One region of the Streptomyces sp. NBC_01460 genome, then DNA from elsewhere that is predicted to be linked to it. Evidence: riboswitches for the same ligand, from Rfam matches in the RefSeq annotation. Region 1 holds a riboswitch; the other holds the start of a gene.

What was found. A riboswitch is a leader RNA that binds a small molecule or an ion and turns the genes downstream of it on or off. The one in region 1 is predicted to bind thiamine pyrophosphate.
Region 2: it holds a riboswitch for thiamine pyrophosphate, as region 1 does, so the genes downstream of both, thiO (glycine oxidase ThiO) here and OG488_RS11795 (purine-cytosine permease family protein) in region 1, are expected to answer to the same signal.

Annotation. Positions count from the first base shown of each region.
Region 1 is NZ_CP109473.1:2,636,855-2,643,818, forward strand. It holds gene OG488_RS11780 (HAD family hydrolase) at 1-580, opposite strand, end outside; gene OG488_RS11785 (TIGR03557 family F420-dependent LLM class oxidoreductase) at 648-1,628, opposite strand; gene OG488_RS11790 (LPFR motif small protein) at 1,837-1,965, shown strand; gene OG488_RS11795 (purine-cytosine permease family protein) at 2,141-3,556, opposite strand; TPP riboswitch at 3,547-3,640, opposite strand; gene OG488_RS11800 (glycoside hydrolase family 76 protein) at 3,828-5,006, shown strand; gene OG488_RS11805 (alkene reductase) at 5,303-6,430, opposite strand; gene aroC (chorismate synthase) at 6,646-6,964, opposite strand, start outside.
Region 2 is NZ_CP109473.1:2,201,200-2,208,163, reverse strand. It holds gene OG488_RS09825 (deoxyribonuclease IV) at 1-29, opposite strand, end outside; gene pknB (Stk1 family PASTA domain-containing Ser/Thr kinase) at 52-1,971, opposite strand; gene OG488_RS09815 (thiazole synthase) at 2,097-2,891, opposite strand; gene thiS (sulfur carrier protein ThiS) at 2,894-3,124, opposite strand; gene thiO (glycine oxidase ThiO) at 3,121-4,341, opposite strand; TPP riboswitch at 4,339-4,451, opposite strand; gene OG488_RS09800 (hypothetical protein) at 4,503-4,844, shown strand; gene OG488_RS09795 (NAD(P)/FAD-dependent oxidoreductase) at 4,873-6,111, shown strand; gene OG488_RS09790 (Rv2175c family DNA-binding protein) at 6,174-6,539, shown strand; gene thiE (thiamine phosphate synthase) at 6,711-6,964, shown strand, end outside.

The DNA of each region.
Region 1 (6,964 bases):
CCAGGTCGGCGCGGGGAATGCCACCCGACAGCAGCGCCACCGACCGCACACCGGCCCGGGCCGCCGCCTCCATGTCCCACACGGAATCACCCACGAACACCGCCTGTTCCGGACCGACTCCGGCCAGTTCACAGGCCAGCCGCAGGGGTTCCGGGGAGGGCTTCCCCTCGTCGACGTCGTCCGAGCTCGCCGTCCTCCAGATCGCGTCGTCCGCGTCCACGGCCCGGCGCAGGGCCTCCAGCTCCGGACCGCTCGCCGACGTGGCCAGCACGACCCGCCAACCGCGCCCGGCCAGGGTGCGCAGCAGGTCGCCCGCGCCCTCGAAAGCGGGGAGGCGGTCGAAGTACGTTCCGTAGAGCACCGTGTGCGCGGAACTGATGGCGGAGTCCTGTTCCTCGTCGCGTCGGGCTCCGAGCAGCCGCTCGATCAGATCCCCGGAGCCGAGGCCGATCGCCCGGTGGATGTCCGTCATGGGCACGGCGTGCCCTGCCTGCCGGAACGCCTCCCACCACGCCACCACGTGGAGGTGGTTGGTGTCGGTCAGCGTGCCGTCCACGTCGAAGATCGCGGCGCCTGGCATGTTCACTCTCTTCCTTCGTACCCGTCCTTCGTTCTCCTGCTTCGTCCCTGCCCGCCCTGGCCCGCGCTCAGGCGTGGGAGGTGTCCGGGCTCAGTCGCCTGAGGCTTGCGTCGAGGTGGCGGCTGTAGAACTCCATGAAGCCGTCGGGGTCCGGGCCGGCGTTCTGCATGACCAGCCTGTCGAACCCGGCGTCGACGAACTTCTGCGCGACCTCGGTGTAGCGGGCGGGGTCGGGGCCGCACGCGAACTTCTCCAGGATGTCCTGTTCACGGACCGTCGCGGTCGCCGCGTCGAAGTTGACCGGATTGGGGAGCTCGCTCATGACCTTCCACCCGGTCACGGCCCAGCGCGACGTCTCCAGGGCGGCCTGCGCCGCGGTGTGCTCGTCGGGGGCCCAGGCCATCGGAACCTCGGCGTAGCACGGCCCGTCGCCGCCCGCGGCACGGTAGCTCCGGACGATCTCCGGCTTGTCCTCGGTGGCGAACAGCCCGTCGCCCAGTTCCGCGGCGATCCGTGTCGACACCTTGCCGCTGGCGGCCACCGCGATCAGGGGCAGCTCGTCGGGGAGGTCGAAGACCCGGGCGTCCTCCAGACGTAGGTGCTTGCCCTCGTAGGACCGGTATCCACCGCTCCACAGCAGCCGGATGATCTCCAGGGCTTCCCTGAGCGTCTCGTGACGTGTGCTGACCGCGTCGGGGAAGCCCGCTCCGACGACGTGCTCGTTCAGGCGCTCGCCCGAGCCCACACCCAGGACGAAGCGGCCGTCCGACAACAGCGCGAGGGTCGCGGCCGCCTGAGCGATGACCGCCGGGTGGTAGCGCACGGTGGGGCAGGTGACACCGGTGGCCAGCCCGATCCTGGAGGTCCTGGCCGCGATGCTTCCCAGCACCGTCCACGCGAACGGCGAATGTCCCTGGTTGTCGAGCCAGGGGAGATAGTGATCGCTGATCTCGACGAAGTCGAAGCCCGCCTGCTCGGCGAGAACCGCCTGCCGCACGAGTTCTGCCGGACCGAACGCTTCGGCGGCCAGCTTGTATCCGATTTCCATGCGTTCCTCACTTCTCGTGTCGAGGGCGTTCAGTCCGCCTACCCCGGCGCCTGCGTCAGGCGGTCCTCATGGCGTCCGTGCGCGCCCCCGGGCGGCCTGTAGGGACGCCGTGAACGTCGATGTGTTTCCTCGCCGCCCGAGCGGGCACGCGGTTGTCACGAGCACATCGCGGCGTTCAGCGCCGCGGGCATCCAGAGGGAGGAAACACATGCTGAAGGCGATCGCAGACGTTCTCCGATCCATCGGCGGGGCCATCGCCACCGTCGTCACCCTGCCTTTCCGCGCCGTCGCGCGGCTCTTCGGCGGAGCCTCCGACACCGCGCACGGCCACCACTGACCAGCTCTCCCTCCGACGAACGCCCCGGCCGGCTCACCGAGCCTGCCGGGGCTTCGTGCATGTCCTGGCCGAGCCGGCCAGGGCCGCTCGCAGTGCAGACCATGGCCCCACGATCGCCTCTCCTGGCTCCTTCAGCACGCGGAGGCATCCGGACGGGGGCGGCCCCGCCGCCGGGTCAGGAGCGGCGGCGCAGGCGCAGCGGGGTGTAGACGGACAGGGCCACGAGGAACGCCACTCCGTAGGCGAGGTCCGCTCCGTGCAGGGCCTCCGCCGCCGGGCCCACGTACAGGCCGGTGCTCATGAACGGTACGGCCGCGGCGAAGGCGGCCACGAAGGCGGTGAGCGCCGGCCACCACGGCCGGTCGAGGGCGCGCTCGGCGGCGAGGTCGATCGGTGCGCCGTTCCGGGCCCTGGCCCGCACCACCCAGTCGACGGCCACGATCGCTACGAAGCCGGGGATCCAGTAGCCGACCAGGAGCAGTACGTTCTGGAAGCGCGCCGTGGTGTCGGCCGCGTGCATCCACAGCACGAGCGGGAAGCCGAGCGCGGCGGCGAGCGCGGCCGCGACGGGGCGCGGCAGGCGTACCCCCATCGTCTGCAGCGCCAGGGAACCGCTGTAGTCGTTCATGGCGTTGCTGCACAGCGCGGCCAGCGCCACGGCGAGGAGACCGAACGCCCCGAGCGCCCCGCCGCCCAGAAGGGTGTCGACCCCGCGCGCCGTCTGGTCGGTGAGGACGGATGCGCCCCACAGGCCGAGCGCCTGGACGGCCACGAAGGAGAGGCTGATTCCCAGCAGCGTGCACCAGAACATGCGCGGCCGAGAGGTGGCGGCCGGCAGATAACGGCTGAAGTCGCTCGCGTACGGGGCCCACGACAGCGCCAGGCTCAGGGCGATCGTGCACGTCAGGACGAAGGCGCCCGCCCGGTCGGCGCCGTGCACGGTGCCCGAGGCGGTGGGGTGGACGCCGTCCAGCAGCTTGACGGAGAGCACGGCGAAGGCGGCGGCGAGGGCGAACGTCATCACCGTCTGGAGCCGGTGGATCGCCTCGTACCCCAGCACGCCGAGCGCGCCCTGGGCGGCCATCATGACCAGCACGCCGAGCCAGAAGGGCCAGCCGAACAGCTGGGCCAGAGCGTCCCCGCCGAACAGGCCGATCAGCGCGTCCCAGGCGATCGAGGACAGCCACTGCAAGGCCCCGGGCAGCACGACGCCCCGCCCGAACGCCAGTCGCGCGAGCGGAAGTTGACCGACGCCGGTCCGACTGCCCCAGGTGCCGAGGTACGCGGTGGGCACCGCACCCACGAGCGTGCCGAGCACGACGGCGACGAGCGCCGTGGCGAAGTCCAGCCCCAGGGCGATGCCCACGGTGCCGGTGAAGACGCCGGTCATGGTCAGGTTGGGGGCGAACCAGACGGTGAACAGCCGGCCGGGGCCGCCGTACCGCCGGTCCTCGGGAACGGGGGCTATCCCGTGCGTCTCGATCCGCAGGTCACCGGGGGCGGTGGGCATGCGGCCCCCGAAAGCGGGTCGCGGGTCCGGGGCCGACGGCCCCGCGACCCCACGGTCGTCCTGGGCATGCGACAACGGCATGAAGACATCCCTCCGCCAGTACGAGCTGGTTCAGGTTCGACGGGTGTGTTCTCAGCCCCGCGCGGGGCACCCCGTGTCCGGTTCGGCGGTCAGGATAGCCGGGCGGCCGCCCGGGCCCGGTCGGCGGGGTGAGGACGCGAGGGGTCCTCGGAGCGGGACACACGGATCGCCCTGGCCCGTCCTGGCCGTTGACGCCCCCATCTCTCCGTGACAACGTTGTCAGGTTCCATGTGCCAGGCCGCACCCCGCACCTCGAACAGGAGAGCCCCGTATGCGCTGGTCCCCCTCACGCCGTCAGGTCCTCGGTGCCTCTCTCGCCGCACTGGCCGCCGCGACCACCACCGAAGCGCCCGCAGCGGCCCCCGCTCACGCACTGTCCCCTTCCCGCTCCCTCTCCCGTGCGCGCGTCACCTACGACGCCCTGAAGAAGTACTTCGACACGGCCGACGGCACGGGGCTCGTACGCGAGCAGTACCCGGCCGCCGCCGACGACCGCCCGTACTCCTACGAATGGCCGCTCTCCCAGGTCCACGTCGCCGCCCTCGACCTGGCCTTCGTGGACCGCCGCTACGCACCGGCCCTGGCCGTCCGCGCCGAGGCGCAGGAGCTGTACTGGAATCCCTCGGGCGGCACCACCGGTCTCCCCGGCTACGACTCCTACCCGGTCGCCCCGCACGGCGGGGGCGGCGACATGTTCTACGACGACAACGAGTGGGTGGGACTGGCCAAGTCCCAGCTCCACCTGCAGACCGGCGACCGGGCCGCGCTCCGTCGCGCGGAGGAGGTCTTCGCGCTGGTCGAGTCGGGCTGGGACACCGACCTGGGCCATCCCGCCCCCGGCGGGGTCTTCTGGACGCAGGCCGACTGGAACCACAGCCGCAACACCGTCTCCAACATGCCCGGCGCCCAACTGGGCCTGCGCCTGCACCAGATCACCGGCAGGTCCCGCTACCTGGAGTCCTCCAGGCGCTTCTACGACTGGACCAACACCCATCTGCGGACCCCCGAGGGCCTCTACTGGGACAGCCTCGACCTGGCCGGCGTGGTCGACCGGACCGTCTGGTCCTACAACCAGGGCGTCCCGGTCGGCGTCGGCGTCCTCCTGTACAGGGCGACCGGTGACCGCAGCCACCTGAGCCAGGCCCGGCGTACGGCCGAGGCCGCGTACACGCACTTCGTGACCGAGGGGCGGCTGCTGACCCAGCCCGTCTTCTTCAACTCGATCTTCTTCAAGAACCTGCTGCTGCTGGAGTCGGAGACCGGCGGATCCGTCTACCGGCGGGCGATGGCCGACTACGCGGACCACCTCTGGTCCGAGCGTCGGGACGGCTCCACCGGCCTGATGCGTTTCGACGACAGCGGGACCACCCAGGCCATCGAACAGGCCGCCGCCACGCAGATCTTCGCGGTACTGGCCTGGCCGCGCGGCGCCTGGCGGACGCTCTACTGAGCCGGCCGTCGCGCCGCGGCCCGAGGGATATCGCCCCGCGCGTGGGGGCGGACATCTGATCGAATGCCCGGGGACGGCGCCCGTCGGCGTCGTCCCCGTCCTCCCCGCGAAGGGCTCGTCGCCCCGTCCGTCCGTGGACCCGTCCGAAACCCGCGGACGCCGCCGCGTCCGCCGGCTGCCCGGACCAGGCGCTGTCCTGTGACCACCGCCCTCGGTGGAGGCGAGGATGACGCCTGACTCCCCGTCGGAGACGTTGGGTGTCAGGGGTCGTCCGATCGTCGGGGGACGGAGGGCGGCTACCGGGAGTCGTCCTGCCAGCCGCTCATGGGGTAGTCGACATAGCCGTCCGCCTCACCGGCGTAGTACGTGTCGGGGTCGCCGGTCGCCAGATCCCGGTGCATGGCGAACCGCGTGACCAGATCGGGGTTGGCGATGAAGTGCGTGGCGAACGACACCGCGTCGGCGTTCCCGGACTCGATGACGGCGTTCCCGGACTCGCGGTCGAAGCCGTGGTTCGCGATCAAGGGGCCGTCGAAACGCTTCCGGTAGCGCGCGAACGCGCCGAAGTCGGGGGCGTCTCCGGGCGCGGCCTGGGCGGGTCCCCGAAGGTGCAGGTACGCCACCGGGCGGTCGCTCAGCTCCGTGACGAGTTCGTCGTAGTCGGCGAGCGTCTCGTCGTCGGCGGTGAAGAGGTCACCGGAGGTCCAGAAGGGCGACAGACGGACGCCGACGCGCCGCCCGTCCCAGGCGGCGGCTGCCGCGTCGACGATCTCGAGCAGCAGGCGCCGTCGGCCGGCGCGGTTCGTGCCGTAGCCGTCGGTGCGGTGGTTCAGCCGCGGGTTGAGGAACTGCGGGATCAGGAAGGAGCCGATGGCGTGCACCTCGACGCCGTCGAAGCCGGCACTGCGTGCGTTCGCCGAAGCGGTGCCGAAGGCCGCGATCGTGCTCTCGATGTCCGCGGTCGTCATCTCCCGCGGGGTGACGGTCTCCTTGAACCCGCTCGGGGTGAAGGACATCTCATGAGGGTTGACCGGCGACGGCCCGGCCGGCAGATCGCCTCCGAGGTGATCGGGGTGCGATGCCGCGCCCGTGTGCCAGAGTTGCAGCACGATGCGGCCGCCGAGCGTGTGCACGAGGTCGGTGACCTGCCGCCATCCGGCGAGCTGCTCCTGGCTGTAGATGCCGGGAACGTTGATGAAGCCGATCGCCCGGTCGCTGACCCACGTCCCCTCCGTGATGATCAGTCCGGCGCTGGCCCGCTGGCCGTAGTAGGCCGCGTGCATCTCGGTCGGCACCAGGCCGTCGTTGGCGGCGCGGGCCCGCGTGGTCGGGGCCATCACCACCCGGTTGGGCAGCTGGAAGTCTCCTAAGTCCGCCGGCCGCAGCAGTGGCTGGTCAAGCACCGTCGACTGGATCGTGCCCATCGTGCGTTTCTCCTCGTCATCGGGGCTGACGGGCGCCGACAAGGCGCCGTGGGGAGCCTTCGGCACGGCACTCGTCGGCGCTCACGCGACTCTCTCCCTCTTTGTCGACTGCCCACTTACGCATCACGAAACAGAACGAGCACGAAGAAGAAAGGTAACCGCGCGGCTCGGCCGGCCGGGACGGGCGGGGGCACGGCCGCCCCGTCCCGCCCGGCTCAGCGAATGTGCAGGCTGTCGAGGTAGGACCGGACGTTGCGACGGGTCTCCGTGACGGAGTCACCGCCGAACTTCTCCGCCACCGCGTCCGCCAGGACCAGCGCGACCATGGCCTCGGCGACGATCCCGGCGGCCGGCACCGCGCACACGTCGGAGCGCTGGTGGTGCGCCTTCGCCGCCTCGCCCGTGGCGACGTCGACGGTGGCCAGTGCGCGGGGTACGGTCGCGATCGGCTTCATCGCGGCCCGTACGCGCAGCAGTTCGCCCGTGGACACGCCGCCCTCCGTGCCGCCCGAGCGGCCGGACGCCCGCCGGATG
Region 2 (6,964 bases), 440 kb from region 1:
GGCACGTGACCGCCTACGGGGTTGCGCATGTTCCGCCTGTCCTCGGTGGACCTAGAGGCCCTTGGTCCTGATGGTGATCGTGGAGCCCTCGGCGGCCGTCCGGCCGCCCTCGACCGACTGGCTCCCGACCGTGTCGCTGAACGAGAGGAAGGGGCGGTCGACCTTGACCTCGAACCCCGCGTCCTCCAGGGCGCTCCGTGCCTCGTCGACGTCCTTCCCCGTGACGTCGGGGACCTGGAGCATGCGCGGGCCCTTGGAGACGGTCAGCTCCACGGTGTCGCCCTCGGCGGCCTCGGCGCCGCTGCCGGGCGACTGCCGGGCGATCTCGCCCGCAGCCTCGGGGGAGTCGACCCGCTCGGCCAGCACCTCGGTCCTGAGCCCCGCCTCGTCCAGCGCAGCCCTGGCGTCCTCGACGGAGAGGCCCGTGACGTCGGGGACGTCGACCGGGCTGCCCTTGCTGACGACCAGGGCGACAGCCGAGTCCGGGTGGCGCTCGGTGCCGACCCGCGGATCCGTACGGATCACCTTGCCCCGGTCGATCTCCTCGCTGAACTCCCGGGTCACCATCCCGGGTGCCAGGCCCGTCTTCTTCAGCTCGCGCCGGGCGTCGGCGAGGGCGAGCCCCTCGACGTCGGGCACCTTCACGATCTCCGGGCCGCGCGAGATCACCAGCCGCACCGCGTCGTTGCCCCGGATCCGCTCACCGGAGCCCGGATCGCTGCTGATCACCGTGCCGCGCTCCACGGTGTCGCTGTAGGCGCGGTCGACGCCCTTCAGATCGAGGCCCTCGTCCGAGAGCCGCCGCTCGGCGGCGCTCTGGGTCTGGCCCAGGAGCGAGGGGACCCGGGTGAACTGCCCGGAGTTGATGTACCAGACACCCGCTCCGAGCCCCAGGACCAGCAGGACGGCGACGAGCACGGCGGCCGCCCCCCGCCGGCCGCGGACCGCGAAGGACCGCCGCGCACGCCCCGGCTCCCGGGGCCCGGCCGGAGGCATCTCCAGCCGGCTGGTGTGGTGCGCGGTGCCCTGGCCGGCCGGGATCACCCGGGGGATCACGCTCGTGCGGTCCTCGCCGGCGTCGTGCGACTCCGCGATCGCCTGCGGGGGCACCGCGTCGAGCTGCTCCTCGGTGAGGCCCGCGCGTATCTCGCGGGAACTCGCGAGGAGGGCCACCGCGTCGGCCGGACGCAGCTCGGGGTCGCGCGCCGTGGCGGCGGCCACCAGGTCGTCGAGACCGGCGGCCAGGCCCGGGACGGCACCGGACGGCGCGGGGACGTCCTCGTTGAGGTGCTGGTAGATGACCTGGGCGGCGGTGTCCCCGGCGTGGGGCTTCCCGCCGGTCAGCATCTCGTAGAGCACCACACCGCAGGCGTAGACGTCGGACCGGGTGTCGGCCGTGCCCTGCTCGATCTGCTCCGGGGCGAGGTAGGAGACCGTGCCCAGCAGCGAGCCGATGGTGTCCGTGGCGGTGCCGACCGCGCGCACGAGACCGAAGTCCGCGACCTTCACCCGGCCGTCGTCCCCTATCAGGACGTTCTCCGGCTTCATGTCGCGGTGGACGAAGCCCGCACGGTGCGCGGCGCCGAGGGCGGCCAGTACCGGTTCGAGGATGTCCAGAGCGGCACGGGGCTGCAGCGCGCCGCGCTCGCGCAGGACGTCGCGCAGGGTGCACCCGGCGACGTACTCCATCGCCAGGTAGACGTACGCGCCCTGGGCGCCCTGGTCGAAGACGCCCACCACGTTGGGGTGGGCGAGCCGGGCGACGGACTTGGCCTCGCGGATGAAGCGCTCGACGAACGCGGCGTCGGTCGCCAGCGCCGGGTGCATCACCTTGAGGGCGAGCACCCGGTCGAGCCGGGTGTCCACGGCCCGGTAGACCGTGGCCATGCCGCCGACGGCGATGCGCGCATCGATGCGATAGCGGCCGTCGAGCAGCTGCCCGACCAAGGGGTCCTGGAGGGTCGTGTCCACGGGGCGAGTCTACGAGCTGCCACGGACACCACGGATGGCCCAGGGTTCCCGGTGGCCGATCCGGTGCGGAGCCGTGACAGGGGCATGCACGTGCTGTGACCGGGGGAAGCCCGCGGGTGTCCGGATCAGAAGGCCGGACGCTCCGGGTCCAGCACCGCGCGGCCCTCCACCGGGGAGGACGCTTCGGCGAAATGACGCCGCGGGATGCGTCCCGCCCGGTGTGCGAGCCGCCCGCCGTCCACCGCGTGCCGCATCGCCGCGGCCATCAGCTCGGGCTCCTGCGCCCGGGTCACCGCCGAGGCGAGCATCACAGCGGCACAGCCCAGCTCCATCGCCAGCGCCGCGTCCGACGCGGTCCCCGCGCCGGCGTCCAGGATCACGGGGACCTCGGCCTGCTCGACGATCAGCTGGAAGTTGTGGGGGTTGCGGATGCCGAGCCCGGAACCGATGGGTGAGCCCAGCGGCATGATCGCCGCGCAGCCCACGTCCTGGAGCTTGCGGGCCACGACCGGGTCGTCGCTGGTGTACGGCAGGACCGTGAAGCCGTCGTCGACGAGGATCTCGGCGGCGTCCAGCAGCTCGACCGGATCGGGCAGCAGCGTCCGCTCGTCGGCCACCACCTCCAGCTTGATCCAGTCGGTGCCCAGCGCCTCCCTGGCCAGCCGGGCCGTCAGCACGGCCTCACCGGCGGTGAAACAGCCCGCGGTGTTCGGCAGGACCTGGATGGAGAGGCGCTCCAGGACGGAGAGCACCGAACCCTGCACGGTCGGGTCGAGCCGGCGCATCGCCACGGTCGTCAGCTCCGTGCCGGAGGCGATCAGGGAGCGTTCCAGCACGTCGAGGCTGGGCGCCCCGCCGGTTCCCATGATCAGACGGGACGAGAAGGCGGTGGATCCCAGCGTGAAGAGGTCGTCGGACATGGTCAGCCTCCCTGGACGGCGGTGAGGACCTCGACGCGGTCGCCGTCGAGGAGCGCGGTGGCGGACCACTGGCCGCGCGGGACGACGGCCTCGTTGACCGCTGCGGCGACCCCCGAGGGAGCCCGGGTCAGCGCCGCGACCAGGGTGTCCAGCGCGGTGCCGGCGGGGACGGTGCGGTGTTCCCCGTTGACGGAGACCCGGACGGGATCGGCGGAGGGCGCTGGCTGTGTCATGCGGTCTGCTCCTGCGGCGCGGGGGCGGTCTCTTCGGGGGAGGGGGCCTGGGGGTGCTCCGGAGCGGCCGTGGCCGGGGCGAAGCGGCGTGGCGCGAAGGGGCGGCCCAGCTCGGGCAGCTCACCGGTGGTGAGCACGTGGGCCATCACGTCTCCGGTGACGGGGGTCAGCAGCACCCCGTTGCGGTGGTGCCCGGTGGCGAGGTGGAGGCCGGCCAGTGCCGTGGGGCCCAGCAGCGGCGCGTTGTCCGGGGAGGCGGGCCGCAGACCGGCCCGGGTCTCGGTCAGCGGCAGTTCGGTGATGCCGGGCACCAGTTCGTGGGCGTCCCGCAGCAGCTCGTAGACCCCGCCCGCGGTGACGGTGGTGTCCCAGCCCAGCTCCTCCGTCGTCGCGCCGACCACCAGCTCACCGTTGGCCCGCGGCACCAGGTAGACGTGGCTGCCGCGCACGACGGCCCGCACGGTCCTGCTGAGGAAGGGGGCGTACGCCGGAGGAACCGTCAGCCGCAGGACCTGCCCCTTGACCGGGCGTACGGGGGGCACGACCGCCTCGGGTATTCCCTCAAGCCGGCCGCTCAGGCTGCCCCCGGCGAGCACCACCTGGCCGGCGGCCAGCTCCGTACCGTCCGCCAGCACGGCGCCCGTCGCACGGCCGCCCGTGACGGAGAGCCGCTGGACCCAGGCCCGGCGGAACACCACCCCGGCCCGCTCGCACGCCGTCACCAGGGCCGAGGCCAGCCGCCGGGGATCCACCTGGTGGTCCCCGTCGACGCGGAGCCCGCCGCGCACGCCGGGCGCGAGCATCGGCTCCAGGCGCCGGCACTCGCGGCCGGTGAGCCACTCGGACTCCAGCCCCGAACGCCGCTGCAGGGCGTGCAGCTCCCGCAGGTGGGCGCGGTCGTCGGAGTCCAGCGCGACGGAGAGCGTGCCGCAGGCCCGGAAACCGGTCTCCTGCCCGCTCGCCTCCTCCAGCTCGCGCACGAACTCCGGATAGCGCGCCGCGGAGGCCACGTTGAGGCCGAGCAGCATCTGCTCGCCGTAGTGGAGCTCGGTGACGGCGGCCAGCATCCCGGCCGCCACCCGGGCGGCCCCGCCGCCGGGGTCGGGGTCGGCCAGCGTGGTCGCCAGGCCGCGCTGGGCGGACCGCCAGGCGGTCACCAGCCCGATGATGCCGCCCCCGACGACCAGGACGTCGGAACTGTCTGCGGAGATGCGCATGGGCGTCCAGCCCCTCCCTTCGCCGGCATGACCCGGATCAGGTTCGTACGGTCGGAGGCCGGCCAGCCTCCCTCTCAGCCCGGTGCGTCCGGACTCCCGCGAGTGTCTTACGGTGGCCAGCCTAGACCCCACCCGCCGCAGCCGGTAAGGGAGCCGTACCCGTGGCCCGTTCGCTCGACGGACTCGTCCTCTCGCCGGTCGCCGACCAGGCCCCCGGCCAGGTCGGCACCCGGACCCGTTTCACGTACCACGAGCGGGACGGCCGGATCTGGGCCGAGTACGAGGGCGGCGACGTCGTCCGCGGGCATCTCGTCGGCACCCGGGACGCGGACACCCTGGACTTCCGTTACGTCCAGTTGAAGCGGGACGGGACCACCTCCTCCGGACACTGCGTATCGACCGTCACGGACCTGTCCGACGGCCGCGTCCGTCTGGACGAGAAATGGGAGTGGGAGTCCCAGCGGGGGAGCGGGACGAGCGTGGTGGAGGAGCTCACCCACTGACTTCACGTCAGGTGACTAGGGTGGACGGGTGAGCGAGCAGACACAGGACGAGGCAGCGGGACACCCGTCGCGCGGGGTCGTGATCGTGGGCGCGGGCATGGCCGGTGTGCAGACGGCCGTGGCCCTGCGCGACCAGGGCTTCACGGGACCGGTCACCCTCATCGGCGCCGAACCGCACCAGCCCTACGACAGGCCGCCCCTGTCCAAGGCGGTCCTGCTGGGGAAGGCCGAGGACTCCGCCTTCGACGTCGACTTCGAGGCGCTGGGCATCACCCTGCGCCTCGGGCTCGACGTGGACGGCCTGCGCGCCGGCGCGCACGAACTGGACACCGCGGAGGGGCCCGTCGCCTACGACGCGCTGGTCATCGCCACGGGAGCGGAACCCATCGGTCTGCCCGGCACCGAGGGCGTGCCCGGCGTGCACCTGCTGCGCACCCTCGACGACGCCGCGCGGCTGCGGCCCGTCCTTGAGCGGCAGCACGACGTGGTCGTCGTCGGAGCGGGCTGGATCGGCGCCGAGTTCGCCACGGCGGCGCGCGCGGCCGGATGCGCGGTCACCGTCGTCGAGGCCGCCGGCCGTCCCCTCGCCGGCACCATGCCCGCCGAGGTAGCCGCCCCGATGGCCGCCTGGTACGCCGAGAGCGGGGCCGAACTCCTCACCGGGGCCCGGGTCGCCCGCGTCGAGCAGGGCGCCGTCCACCTGGCGGACGGCCGGGTGATCCCCGCGGGAGCGGTGGTCGTGGGCATCGGGGCCCGGCCCGCCACCGCCTGGCTCGCGGACTCGGGCATCGCGCTCGGCCCGGACGGCTCGGTCACCGCCGACAGCTCCCTGCGCTCCTCGCTGCCCGACGTGTACGCGGTGGGCGACTGCGCCTCCTTCCCGTCCGCCCGCTACGGGGAGCGGCTGCTGGTCCACCACTGGGACAACGCCCTCCAGGGACCCCGGACGGTCGCCGCCACCCTCGCGGACGGAGCGGCCGGGCCCTACGACCCGGTGCCCTACTTCTGGTCCGAGCAGTTCGGGCGCTTCGTGCAGTACGCCGGCCATCACGCCGGCGCGGACACCCTGCTGTGGCGGGGCGACCCGGCGGACCCCTCCTGGACGGTCTGCTGGCTGCGCCAGGGGGTCCTGGTGGCGGTGCTGGCCGTCGGCCGGCCGCGCGACCTGGCGCAGGGGCGCAAGCTCGTCGAGGCGGGCGCGCGGATCGACCGGGTGCGGGCCGCCGACTCCTCCGTACCGCTGAAATCGACGGCGCTCCAGGGGTAGGCGCGGCCTCGTGCGCCCGGCCCGGGTACCGACTGTCGGTCCGGGATGGCACGCTTGTCCTTGTGACCGAGATTGACGCAAAGATCGATGCTCTCGTCCCCGCCTGGCTCCACCTTCCCGACATCGCGGAAATGCTCGATGTCGAGGTGACGCGCGTACGGCAGCTGGTCAAGGAAGGCCAGCTCATCGCCGTACGACGTGGTGAGAACCGGGCGCTTCAGGTGCCTGCCGCCTTCATCGACGGCGACAAGGTGGTCAAGGGTCTCGCAGGGACCCTGACGCTCCTGAGGGACGACGGCTACAACGACGAAGAGATGCTGGACTGGCTCTTCACCCCCGACCCGACCCTGCCCGGCACGCCCGCGCAGGCCCTGAGCGAGAATCGCGGTACGGAGGTGAAGCGCCGGGCCCAGGCGCTCGCCGTCTGACCGGAGAGCCGTGAGCGGGTGCGGGCCGTGGCACACACGGCCCGCACTCCGCGTTACCGGTGTCCGCAGGCGCGGCGCCTCACCCACGTACACGGTGTGCGCCGTGCGACGCGTCGCCGCACCAGGACATCGACCTACCGACGGGGGACACCACTCATGCCCACACCTCTCATGCCCACACCTCGCGCCCAGCTCTCCGGCGCCCGGCTCTACCTGTGCACGGACGCCCGCAAGCGGCAGGGTGACCTCCCCGAGTTCCTCGACGCCGTGCTGTCCGGCGGGGTGGACATCGTGCAGCTGCGCGACAAGGGCATGGAGGCCGCCGAGGAGCTCGAGCACCTCGCGGTCCTCGCCGACGCCTGCAAGCGCCACGGCGCGCTCCTCGCGGTGAACGACCGGGCCGACGTCGCCCACGCCATCGGCTC